DNA from 4 places in the Hymenobacter sp. PAMC 26628 genome. Region 3 is predicted to be linked to each of the others. Evidence: riboswitches for the same ligand, from Rfam matches in the RefSeq annotation. Region 3 holds a riboswitch; each other region holds the start of a gene.
The links. Region 3 has a riboswitch for S-adenosylmethionine ahead of AXW84_RS16685 (carboxymuconolactone decarboxylase family protein). Riboswitches for the same ligand answer to the same signal wherever they lie in the genome.

Region 1 (2,834 bases), 480 kb from region 3:
GATCAGCTTGAGGTTGTCAATCAGGGCCACGGCTGTTTCCTTGGTGCCGTGCAGCGTGAAGGAGAGCACGCCGCCGAAGCCGCGCTTGAGGTACTTGGCCGCGTTGGCGTGGTGGGGGCTGCTGGCCAGGCCGGGGTAGTTCACGTTAGCTACTTCGGGCTGCTGTTCCAGCCACTGGGCCACTTTCAGGGCGTTTTCCACGGTGCGCTCCACGCGCAGGCTCAGGGTTTCGAGGCCTTGCAGCAGCAGGAACGAGTTGAACGGGCTGATGGCGGGACCGAAGTCGCGCAGGCCTTCCACCCGGGCCCGGATGGCGAAAGCAATGTTGCCGAACGGCCCGTTTTTGCCGAACACGTCGTTGAAAACCAGGCCGTGGTAGCCTTCGCTGGGCTCGGTGAACTGCGGGTACTTGCCGTTGCCGAAGTCGTAGGTGCCGCCGTCCACAATCACGCCGCCCACGCTGGTGCCGTGGCCGCCGATCCACTTCGTGGCCGACTCCACCACGATGCTGGCGCCGTGCTTGAGGGGCTGGAACAGGTAGCCGCCCGCGCCAAACGTGTTGTCGACCACCAGCGGAATGTCGTGCTTGTGGGCCACGGCCGCAATGCGCTCAAAATCCGGCACGCTGAAGCTGGGGTTGCCAATCGTTTCCACGTACAGGGCCTTGGTGTTCTCGTCAATCAGCTTCTCAAAGCCGTCGGCGTCGTCGCCGTCCACGAAGCGGGCCTCGATGCCCAACCGCTTGAAGGCCACCTTAAACTGGTTATAAGTGCCGCCGTAGAGGTACGAGCTGGCCACCAGGTTGTCGCCCTGCTTGAGGATGTTGTTGAGCGCGATGAACTGCGCCGCCTGGCCCGAGCCCACGGCCACGGCCGCCACGCCGCCTTCGAGGGCCGCAATGCGCTGCTCGAATACGTCGGTGGTGGGGTTCATCAGGCGGGTGTAGATGTTGCCGAACTCCTTCAGGGCAAATAGATTAGCGCCGTGCTCCGCGCTTTTGAACACGTAGCTCGTGGTTTGGTGAATGGGCACGGCACGCGAGCCGGTGGTGGGGTCGGGCACCTGGCCAGCGTGGAGTTGGAGGGTTTCGAAATGCAGGGGAGCGGACATAAAAGGGGAGGGTTGAAAACCGTAAAAAATCTAAGGGAGAGAGGGGAGGCTGGTCAAAACCGGGGACCTGGGCCGCGCCGGCAAGCAATAAAGCCCGTGTGGTTGAGGTGAAAGGGGGCCCCAAGGTGCCCAGTGGCCCGGTGCGGCCCAGCTGGCCGCTACCCAAAAAACCAGTGGTAAGAGGGGGCGGGCAGTGCCCGCAGCATCAGCCTAACCGCAACAACACGGGCCCCAACAGCACATTCGCATGCGGCCGGCCAACGCCAAAAAGCCCAGCACCGGCAAGGCCGGCTGGGCAGGGAGGGTCGAATGGGAAACGGGGGGGTTGTTCATGGCACTCCGGTTATATTTCCCGCAACGGCCAGGGGCCGAGGGGTAGGAAGTGGCACCTTTCGCGCGGTCGAAGGTTGCCAGCGGGTCGTAGAGCCTAATCTCTCGCCGCTTCTGTATAAAATGAAACGCTGCACCGCCGCGAGGGGGAGCGTACCGGGTTGGTAATGGCAAATATAGAAGCGAAAAATTTGCTTCCGCAAGCGGCGCCCCAATTTTTTCGCCGATGGGCCCAAAAAAGCCCGCGCCAGGGGCCCGGGCTTTTTCTGCCTTTTTTCTGCAAAAAAGTACCTAGAGACTAGGTAGGGTCAACACCTGGCCTACTTCGATGAGGTCAGGGTCGTTGCCGATGAGGTCTTTGTTGGCCTCGTATATCTGGTGCCACTTGGTGCCGTCACCGTAGTGGTTTTTAGCAATCTTCGAAAGGGAATCGCCGCTTGCCACCGTATAGGTGTTGGCATCGGCATTACCAAAGAGGGCGTCGGCCCCAGCGGTGGGCTGGGGGGCATCGACAGGCTTCTTTTCGCCTTCGGTGTTCAGGAAATCCATCAGGCCCATGGCGTGGGGGTGGGGGTTAGGTGAAAACGGGTAGGACATTGCCGGGGTCCCTCCAGGGAAGTACTGGCAACAACTGAGCGGGTTTTACGCACCGCTAAGCATAGGGGTTGCCGAATAAACTATTTAATTACCTTGCCGTAAGCAGGGCGGTCGGCACGGGCCGGCACCTCACCCTCCCCATCATTACTTCCGCACCTTTCATGAAAAACTTCCAATTGGTTGCCCGTTCTTTCCTGGCCAGCTTCGCCCTGTTGCTCTCCCTGTTTGTGGTGGCCTGTGGCAACGACAAAGGCAAAGTAGAAGCCGTGAACATGCTCTACGGCACCGACAGCAAGGTGTGGAAAACTGCCAAAGAAACCAGCGCCGCCGGCGACAAAGTGAAGCAGACCGATGCCCAGAAGCAGGAGGAGCTGCGCATTTTCGCCAACGGCAATTACACCATGACGAGCCCCACCGAATCCATTTCGGGCAAGTACACCTTCGACCAAGCCGGCAAGACCGTCACGATGACGCCTCAAGGTGCCACTGCTGGCAACCAGTTTACGGTGGAAACGCTCACCGACGACAAGCTGACCTTGGTGGGCACCAGCGGTGCTAAGCTGATGTTGGAAAAAGAATAATGCCGTTTCCACAACGCTACAAGAGCCCCGCGCCGATTCTGGCGCGGGGCTTTTTTGTAGCCGGTCTGGTGCAGCGAACACGCAGAAGGCGGTTCTTTGCGTTTGGTATTTTGCTTGGTTTAAATTTTCTTTTTGCTTAAAAAATGGCGTGGTTTCGAATGTTGCTGCTGTGGGGCGTGTACCTGGGAGCTATCGGGGTGCAGGCCCAAACTCCGG
Region 2 (2,834 bases), 1.5 Mb from region 3:
CGCCCTGGCCGTGGCCGCCACCGTGGGGGCCCCCGAGGTGCGCGTGACGCGCCTGGCCCGGGTAGCGGTGGTGAGCACCGGCGACGAGCTGGTGGACGTGGCCGCCACGCCCCTGCCCCACCAAATCCGGCGCTCCAATGCCTATGCCGTGCAGGCCCTGCTGGCCCCCGCCGGGGCCGACGTGCACCTGTTTCACCTGCCCGACGACCTGCCCACGCTGCGCCAGGGCCTCACGAACATCCTCGCCGCCGGCTTCGACGCCGTGGTGCTGAGCGGGGCCGTGAGCAAGGGCCGCGCCGACCACCTGCCCGCACTGCTGCGCGCGCTGGGCGTGGAAGAAATTTTCCACGAAGTGAACCAGCGCCCCGGCAAGCCCATGTGGTTTGGGGCCTGGGCCGATGGGGGCCCCGTGGTATTCGGCCTGCCCGGCAACCCGGTGTCGACGCTGCTGACGGCGGCCCGCTACGTGCGGCCCTGGTTGCTGGCCCGCCAGCAGCCGGCGGCCGGGGCCCCGGGCCCCACGCCGGCCGTGCTCACGGCCCCCGTGCAGTTCCGCCCCGCGCTGGCGCACCTGCTGCCGGTGGCCATTGCTGTGGATGCGCTGGGGGTGCGCCGCGCCACGCCCGTGGCCGTGGGCGGCTCTGGCGACCTGGCCGGCCTGCTCGGAGCCGACGCGTTTCTGGAGCTACCGGCGGAGCTGACGGACTTTGCCCCCGGCACCGTGTGGCCGGCCTGGCCGCTGTCGTAGCGATAGGAAGCTGAGCCAAGGAAACCACGCGGGCTCCACGGGGCAGGCCCCCTCTCCAGCGGAGAGGGGTGCCAGTACCTGAACGTTAAAAGCTGAACAAGCAACTTGAACGCACCCCTCTCCGCAGGAGAGGGGCCGGGGGTGAGGTGACGCGCCGTGCGTATCTTCGCAGAAGCTGCTATCCAGAAAGACCGAGGGACTGGGCCCTGTGACGTCTTGGCAACCTGCTCTGAGTAGGTGCCAACTCCCGTTCTGCCAACGCGTTTGGCCGAAGAAGATGACAGCCGGAACCGCCCCTTAGGGGAGCGGGTTTCTTTCTGGATAGGCGCGTTTATCCGCCGCTTTTATCTGGTTAGCATGTCCGGTTTCGCCCCTTCCTCTACTCTTACTGCCTCCCCAACTACTGCGGCCGACGCTGCCTGTTGTAGTCCCCTGCCGGAAATTTTGCGCCAGCGCCTGCTCGTTCTGGACGGCGCAATGGGCACCATGATTCAGCGCCACCCGCTTACGGAAGAGGACTTCCGGGGCCCCCGCTTCGCCGACCATCCCAAGCCGTTGCGCGGCAATAACGACCTGCTGAGTTTGACGCGGCCCGACATCATCCGCGGCATCCACGCCGAGTATTTTGCCGCCGGGGCCGACATGGTGGAGACCAATACCTTCTCGGGCACCACCATCGCCCAGGCCGACTACGGCTTAGAACACATTGTGTACGAGCTGAATTATGAGTCGGCGCGCCTGGCCCGCGATGCGGCCGACGAGTACAGCACGCCCGACCGGCCGCGCTTCGTGGCCGGGGCCGTGGGGCCCACCAACCGCACCGCCTCGCTCTCGCCCGACGTGAACCGGCCCGGCTTCCGCGCCGTAACCTTCGACGAGCTGGCCACGGCCTACTTGGAGCAGGTGCGCGGGCTGGTGGACGGCGGCGTGGACACGCTGCTCATCGAAACCATTTTCGACACCCTCAACGCCAAGGCCGCGCTGTACGCGGTGCAGAAGTTCTTCGACGAGGGCGGCCGCCAAGTGCCGATCATGATTTCGGGCACCATCACCGACGCTTCGGGCCGCACGCTCTCGGGCCAAACGGTGGAGGCCTTTTGGAATTCCATTCGCCACCTGCCGCTGCTGAGCGTGGGCCTGAACTGCGCCCTGGGGGCCCACCAGCTAAAGCAGTACGTGGAGGAGTTGAGCCGCATTTCCGACGTGCACATCTCGGCCTATCCCAACGCCGGCCTGCCCAACGCCTTTGGCGGCTACGACGAGTCGGCCCAGGAATTTGCGGCCCTGGTGGAAGATTATTTGAAGGATGGCATCGTGACGGTGGTGGGCGGCTGCTGCGGCACCACGCCCCAGCACATCGCCGAGCTAAGCAAGCTAGCCGAAAAGTACCGGCCGCGGCCCTTGCCCGCTGCGGGGCCCCCAGCCACGCGGCTGAGCGGCCTGGAGCCGTTCGGCATCACCCACGACAGCCTGTTTGTGAACGTGGGCGAGCGCTGCAACGTGACCGGCTCGCGCGCGTTTGCCCGCCTCATCCGCACGGGGGCCTACGAGGAAGCCCTGGCCGTGGCCCGCGCCCAGGTGGAGGGCGGGGCCCAGGTCATCGACGTGAACATGGACGAGGGCATGCTCGACTCGGAGCAGGCCATGACCACGTTTCTGAACCTAATTGCCTCGGAGCCCGACATTTCGCGGGTGCCGCTGATGATCGACTCCTCGAAGTGGAGCGTGCTGGAGGCCGGCCTGAAGTGCGTGCAGGGCAAGAGCATCGTGAACTCGATTTCGCTGAAAGAGGGCGAGGAAGTGTTTTTGCAGCGCGCCCGCACCGTGCGCCAGTACGGCGCGGCCATGGTGGTGATGGCCTTCGACGAGGATGGCCAGGCCGACACGCTGGAGCGCCGCAAAATCATCTGCCAGCGCAGCTACGACTTGCTGATAGGCATCGGCTTCCCGGCCGAGGACATCATTTTTGACGCCAACATCCTCATCGTGGGCACGGGCATGGAGGAGCACCGCACCTACGCGCTCGACTTTATCGAGGCCGTGCGTTGGATTAAAGCCACCCTGCCGGGGGCCCTGACGAGCGGCG
Region 3 (2,834 bases):
GTAGTTCATCCGGGCCCCGCGCATGAGGGCGGCCGAGGCCAGCAGGCCCAGCTGCCCAGCTAGGCTCACGACGTTGGCGCGGCCGCTGTTCACGGCCAGGCGGTCGCAGACCAGTACGTCGGGCGGGCCCCCCAGCAGGTACACCGGCAGGCCGGGCGGCAGGGCGGCCAGCAGCTCCAGCCACTTGTTTTCGGGGTACTGCTTGGTGAACCACACCGACGTGGGCGCCAGGCAGAAGTAGGGCCCCCGGGCGGCGTAGGGCGCGGCGGCCGCCTCGTCGGCCGGGGTGGGGTAGAGGCGCGGGGCCAGGCGGGGCAGGCCGGCCGGGCGGGGCCCCCGGCGCTGGTGGCGCGGGTTGGTGCTGCGCGAGGGGGCCACCAGGGCCAGGTTGCGCTGCACCTCGTGGGTGCCGTTGCCGATGACGTGGGGCACGCGCCGCGTGAACCACCGGCTAAAAGGATTCTCGGCAAATCCCACCCGCTCGGGGGCCCCCGAAAACGCCGTGAGGAACCCCGTGCTGGCGAAGCGCTGCAGCGTGACGACGCGCCCGTAGCCGCCGGCCCGCACCTGCTGCGCCAGCTGCCAGAGGTTGGCGTATTTGCGGTACTTCTTGTCCCATACCAGCACCTGCCGGATGTGTGGGTGGCCCTGGAGCAGGGCCTCGTTGCCGCGCCGCACGAGCACGTCCACGGGCGTGGCGGGCTCGTGCTGGGCCAGGTATTCCACCAGGGCCGTGGCCAGAATTACGTCGCCGATGAAGGCCGTTTGGATGAGCAGGATGGGGCGAGTGGCGTCGGGCATGGCGGGGGGCAAGGGGGCAAAACTAGGGCTTGCCTGGCCTTTGCCCAACACCCCGATTTGGAAAATTCCAAACCGCTGCTTTACATTTGGCACAGCAGTTCTTTCTGAAAGGATTGTTTTTATAAAGAGGCGCGGAGAGACAGGCTCGATGAACCGCCGGCAACCCCCAGCTACCCGCTGGTACGGTGCCAATTCCTGATCATATAAAAACGAATTGCCATGCGCCCCCACTTCCCCCCGTCCGGTACGTTTCTGCTCGCTCCCCTGGCTTCGGCTCCGCGGTGTTGGGCCCCCGTGATGCCCGGCCGGGGTTGTTGAGGCCGCTCAACTTTCCCCGGCTATCGGCGCAGGCCCGCGGGTCGCGCCCCCAGTGCTGCCGCTAGCGGCGCACCCGTCCGGCGGTCCTTTTTCCTTGCTTTTGGGTAGTTGTGCGTCCGGTTCGCCGGGCTGGCCGGTGCGTGTTGGTGCGCCGGGTTAGTTCGCTGAATGGATGGTGGGTAACTACCTGTGGGCGAAGGAAAAGCGCAGAAATAAGGACGGAACATCCCTTTCATTCTCACATCTCCACATTCTCACATCATCACATTTTTTATGCCCCACCTCGAAGTATTGCCCCGCGCCCAAGCCCCCGCCGCCGCCCAGCCCACCTACGACGGCCTGCACGGCAAACTGGGCTTCGTGCCCAACCTCTACGCCACCTTCGCCCACTCGCCGGCGGCCCTCAACGGCTCCATCGGCTTCGGCGCGGCCCTGGCCAAGGGCGAGCTGGACGGCCGCGAAATCGAAACCATCTACCTCGCCGCCTCCGAAGCCAACGCCTGCGACTACTGCGTCGCCGCCCACACCACCGTGGGCCAGCTCCAGGGCCTGAGCGAAGCCGAAACCCGCGGCGTGCGCACCGCCAGCACCGGCGACGCCAAGCTCGACGCCGTGGCCGCCCTCACCCTCGACGTAGTGGCCAGCAACGGCCGCCCCGCGCCCGCCAGCCTCGACCGCTTCTTCGCCGCTGGCTACAGCAAGGCCGCCCTAGTGGAACTCATTGGGTTCGTGGCCCTGAACACGTTCAATAACTACGTGCAGCACATCGCCCAAGTGCCCATCGACTGGCCCGCGCTGCAAGAACAGGAAGCGTAGTAGTGCTTACAACGCAACAGGGCGCTTCCCCAGCCGGGGAGGCGCCCTGTTGCGTTGCCGAGGCCCTGCTGTATTCTAAAAGAACGTTTGCGAGAAATAGCGGTGATTCCAGAACGGAATGTACGTTTTGGTAAAATCAGCCTTGGTGATGACGTGCTTATCGAGTAGCCGCAGGCCCACCAGCGTAGGGTGGTACACAAAAACGTACAGGAAAACTAACGCCAAGGAGATGCTTGGGCCCAATGCTTCCCTGCCAAGGAACATGTGGAGCGGCAGGGGCCCCAGGATAAGCAAATAAAACAAGAATGTTTTCACTGCTGGTTGTAAATCGCTGTAGGGCAAATTTTTAAGCCGCCTTGTCGGCCGCGGCGTTCTTCCTGATGGCCAGGCCCAGCGCCACCGCCAGCCCTACCGCAATGGCGAAGCCCGCCGACGACGTGGCGATGCGCCAGGGCTCGTGCGTGGCCAGGGCGTGCAGAAAACCGCGCAGCGCGAACAGCATAAACAGCGAGTTTAGCACCAGCGGCAGGGCGAATTTTTTCATGGGCGGCGGTAATTAGCGGCTGGAGATGGAGCCGTTTGCGCCGGCAACTTACGGCCCGCCGCCGGAACGCCCAGCGCCGGGGCCCCGGGCTGCCCGCCGGGGCCCCGGGCTGCCCGCTGGGGCCCCGGCACCCGCCGCGCCGCTAACTTGCGGCCCCTAACCCACCCCACCTCCGCTATGCGCTACGCCCCCCTGGCCCCCGAGCTTTTTGTTGAGAACCGCCGCCGCTTCCGCGAGCTGCTGCCGGCCAATTCGTTGGCCATTTTCCAGTCTAACGACGTCATGCCCACCAACGCTGACGGCTCGATGGGCTTCCGGCAGAGCAGCGACTTGTTTTACTTGTCGGGCGTCGACC
Region 4 (2,834 bases), 2.2 Mb from region 3:
AAACGCGGCCACGGAAGGTTCGTCTTCGACTAATAGAATGCGCATGGAATCGATAAATGGGGGCCCCAAAGGAACGTGCCGGCCGCTTAAGACCGGTCATAAGCTCAGCTTAACGGTGAACTTTTGAATTGACTTTGCGTTTGCGGACGAAAATACATGGCTGAATTATCTGCGTACCCCGACCTGATTCCCACCTACGAGCCCCACCGCCTGAAGGCCCTGCGCCAGTACCAGGTGCTGAGCGTACCCGGCCAGCAGCTCTTCAACGACCTGGTGAGCATCGTGGCCAAGCTTTTTGGCGTGCCCGTTGCCCTGGTGTCGCTGGTGGAGGCCGAGGAAGTCGTCTTCGCCGGCAACGTGGGCCTACCCGGCCTCGAGCGGGTAGCGCGGCCCGACAGCCTGTGTTCGGTGGCCGTTTTGCAAGACGGCGTGACGGTGTACGAAAACCTGCTGGTGCGCCCCTGCCAACTCACCAACCCTGGCGCGGCGGCGGCGCTGGACCTGCAGTTCTACGCCGGCCAGCCCCTGCGCTCGGCCGACGGCTTTGCCATCGGCACGCTGTGCGTGATGGACCACGCCCCGCGCACGTTTTCGGCCGAAGAAAGCGTGCTGCTGGCTAGCCTCGGCGACGTGGCCACGGCCCTGCTCGACCTGCGCGTGGCCCTGGAAACAGACCCCGACCTGGCTGCCGCCCTGCGCCAGCGCGTCGACGCGCGCATCGACCAGTCGCTCACCCGCATCGACACCCTGGCCTCGCTCCAGCAATGGGAAGCCACGCCCGACACGGAGGCCGCTCTCGGCTACCGCCGCTCCAGCCGCGAAGAGGCCACCCAAGTAGTGCGCGTGCTGCACGCCGAGCTGCGCCAAACCCTGGCCGACCTGCACCGCTAGCGCTGGGGCCCCCGCCGCCGTACCTTTGCCCGGCAACGCTGCGGTGCGCCGCGGGTTGTTTTTATAAAGAGGCGCCGAGAGACAGGCTCGTTGACGCGCCGGCAACCCCCCGCCTTTGGCGGGCCCGGTGCCAAGGCCTGGTTCTATAAAACGCGCTGCCGTGCTATACCTACCCCTTTTGTTGCCCCTTTTGCCAGCCGTAGCCGGCCGCCGCCCCATGCGCGTACCCGTCGGCTGTTGTTGCCGCGCGGGGTGCCGGGCCGCCGGGTAGGGCCCCCGGCCGGCCCAGGGCTGGCCTTGCATTAATCTTTCTTTTTTGTGGGGAGTGGTTTGGATGGGGCCCCGGGGCCCTGGCCGTCCCCTTGTTTACCGCCCGGCCCGCGCTGGGCCCCGAGTTTTTAGTTATGCTGAAAAAATCACTGGCCCTGTTGCAGCGCGAAGCGGCCGAAACCGGGGGCAATACCCTCAAGCGTACCCTCAACGGCTTCAGCCTCATTGCCATCGGCATCGGCGTCATCATCGGCGCGGGCCTGTTTTCGCTTACCGGCATCGCGGCGGCCAACAACGCCGGGCCCGCCGTCACGCTCTCCTTCGTGGTGGCGGCCGTGGGCTGCGCTTTTTCGGCGCTGTGCTACGCCGAGTTTGCCGCGCTGGTGCCCGTGTCGGGCTCGGCCTACACCTATTCCTACGCCACCATGGGCGAGCTGTTCGCCTGGATTATCGGCTGGGACCTGGTGCTCGAATACTCGGTGGGGGCCGCCACGGTGGCCATCAGCTGGTCGCAGTACCTCATCAAGTTCCTGGGCAAGTACGGCCTGCACCTGCCGGCCCAGTTGGTGATGTCGCCCTTCGAGTCGGCCAAGCTGGCCGACGGCTCCAGCGTGACGGGCTACGTAAACGTGCCGGCCATGCTGGTGGTGCTGGCCATCACGGCCATCGTCACGCGGGGCACGAAAGGGTCGGCCTGGTTCAACGCCCTGGTGGTGGCCCTGAAGGTGGCCGTGGTGCTGGTGTTCATCGCCCTAGGCTGGAAGTACATCGACCCTGCCAACTACCAGCCCTACATCCCGGCCAACACCGGCAAGTTCGGCGAGTTTGGCCTAAGCGGCATTTTGCGCGGGGCGGGGGTCATTTTCTTCGTCTTCATCGGCTTCGACATCGTGGCCACCATGGCCCAGGAAACCAAGAACCCGCAGCGCAACATGCCCATCGGCATCCTCGGCTCGCTGGCCGTTTGCACGGTGCTGTTCGTGCTCTTCGGCCACGTCCTCACCGGCTTAGCCAACTACTCGGAGTTCAAAAACAGCGCCGCGCCGGTGGCCATCGCCATCGAAAAAACGCCCTACGCCTGGCTCAGCTCGGCCGTGATCCTGGCCATTCTCATTGGCTACACGTCCGTCATTCTGGTCGATTTGCTGGGGCAGTCGCGGGTGTTTTTCTCGATGTCGCGCGACGGGCTGCTGCCGCCGGTGTTCTCCAAGCTGCACCCCACGTTCAACACGCCGTTCCAGTCGAGCCTGCTGCTGGGCTCGTTCATTGCCGTGTTCGCGGGCTTCGTGCCCATCTCCGTGGTGGGCGAAATGACGAGCATCGGCACGCTGCTGGCCTTCGTGATGGTGTGCCTGGGCGTGATGATTATGCGCCGCACCAACCCCGACGCGCCCCGCAGCTTCCGCACGCCGTGGGTGCCGGTGGTACCCATCCTGGGCATCGTGGTGTGCCTGGTGATGATGGCCTCGCTGCCCTGGGAAACCTGGCTGCGCCTGTTCGTGTGGCTGGCCATCGGCCTAGCCATCTACTTCGGCTACGGCAAGAAAAACAGCAAGCTGCGCCAGGCCCAGGAGCGCGGCGACGCCGATTCGCAGTAGCCGGCGCCGGGCCGCGCGTTGCCTTTTCCAGGGGCCCCACGCGGCCTTGTTCGGCGGCGCGGGGGCCCCAGGGGG

Region 1: it holds a riboswitch for S-adenosylmethionine, as region 3 does, so the genes downstream of both, AXW84_RS18730 (O-acetylhomoserine aminocarboxypropyltransferase/cysteine synthase family protein) here and AXW84_RS16685 (carboxymuconolactone decarboxylase family protein) in region 3, are expected to answer to the same signal.
Region 2: it holds a riboswitch for S-adenosylmethionine, as region 3 does, so the genes downstream of both, metH (methionine synthase) here and AXW84_RS16685 (carboxymuconolactone decarboxylase family protein) in region 3, are expected to answer to the same signal.
Region 4: it holds a riboswitch for S-adenosylmethionine, as region 3 does, so the genes downstream of both, AXW84_RS07315 (amino acid permease) here and AXW84_RS16685 (carboxymuconolactone decarboxylase family protein) in region 3, are expected to answer to the same signal.

The regions. Positions count from the first base shown of each region.
Region 1 is NZ_CP014304.1:4,314,189-4,317,022, reverse strand. It holds gene AXW84_RS18730 (O-acetylhomoserine aminocarboxypropyltransferase/cysteine synthase family protein) at 1-1,110, opposite strand, end outside; SAM riboswitch class I at 1,451-1,565, opposite strand; gene AXW84_RS18725 (LysM peptidoglycan-binding domain-containing protein) at 1,732-2,037, opposite strand; gene AXW84_RS18720 (hypothetical protein) at 2,199-2,618, shown strand; gene AXW84_RS18715 (erythromycin esterase family protein) at 2,762-2,834, shown strand, end outside.
Region 2 is NZ_CP014304.1:22,602-25,435, reverse strand. It holds gene AXW84_RS00470 (molybdopterin molybdotransferase MoeA) at 1-748, shown strand, start outside; SAM riboswitch class I at 924-1,032, shown strand; gene metH (methionine synthase) at 1,226-2,834, shown strand, end outside.
Region 3 is NZ_CP014304.1:3,831,673-3,834,506, reverse strand. It holds gene AXW84_RS16690 (glycosyltransferase family 9 protein) at 1-801, opposite strand, end outside; SAM riboswitch class I at 918-1,011, shown strand; gene AXW84_RS16685 (carboxymuconolactone decarboxylase family protein) at 1,393-1,935, shown strand; gene AXW84_RS26270 (hypothetical protein) at 2,011-2,133, opposite strand; gene AXW84_RS16680 (hypothetical protein) at 2,282-2,479, opposite strand; gene AXW84_RS16675 (aminopeptidase P N-terminal domain-containing protein) at 2,657-2,834, shown strand, end outside.
Region 4 is NZ_CP014304.1:1,641,319-1,644,152, forward strand. It holds gene AXW84_RS07305 (response regulator transcription factor) at 1-45, opposite strand, end outside; gene AXW84_RS07310 (GAF domain-containing protein) at 157-891, shown strand; SAM riboswitch class I at 950-1,043, shown strand; gene AXW84_RS07315 (amino acid permease) at 1,296-2,759, shown strand.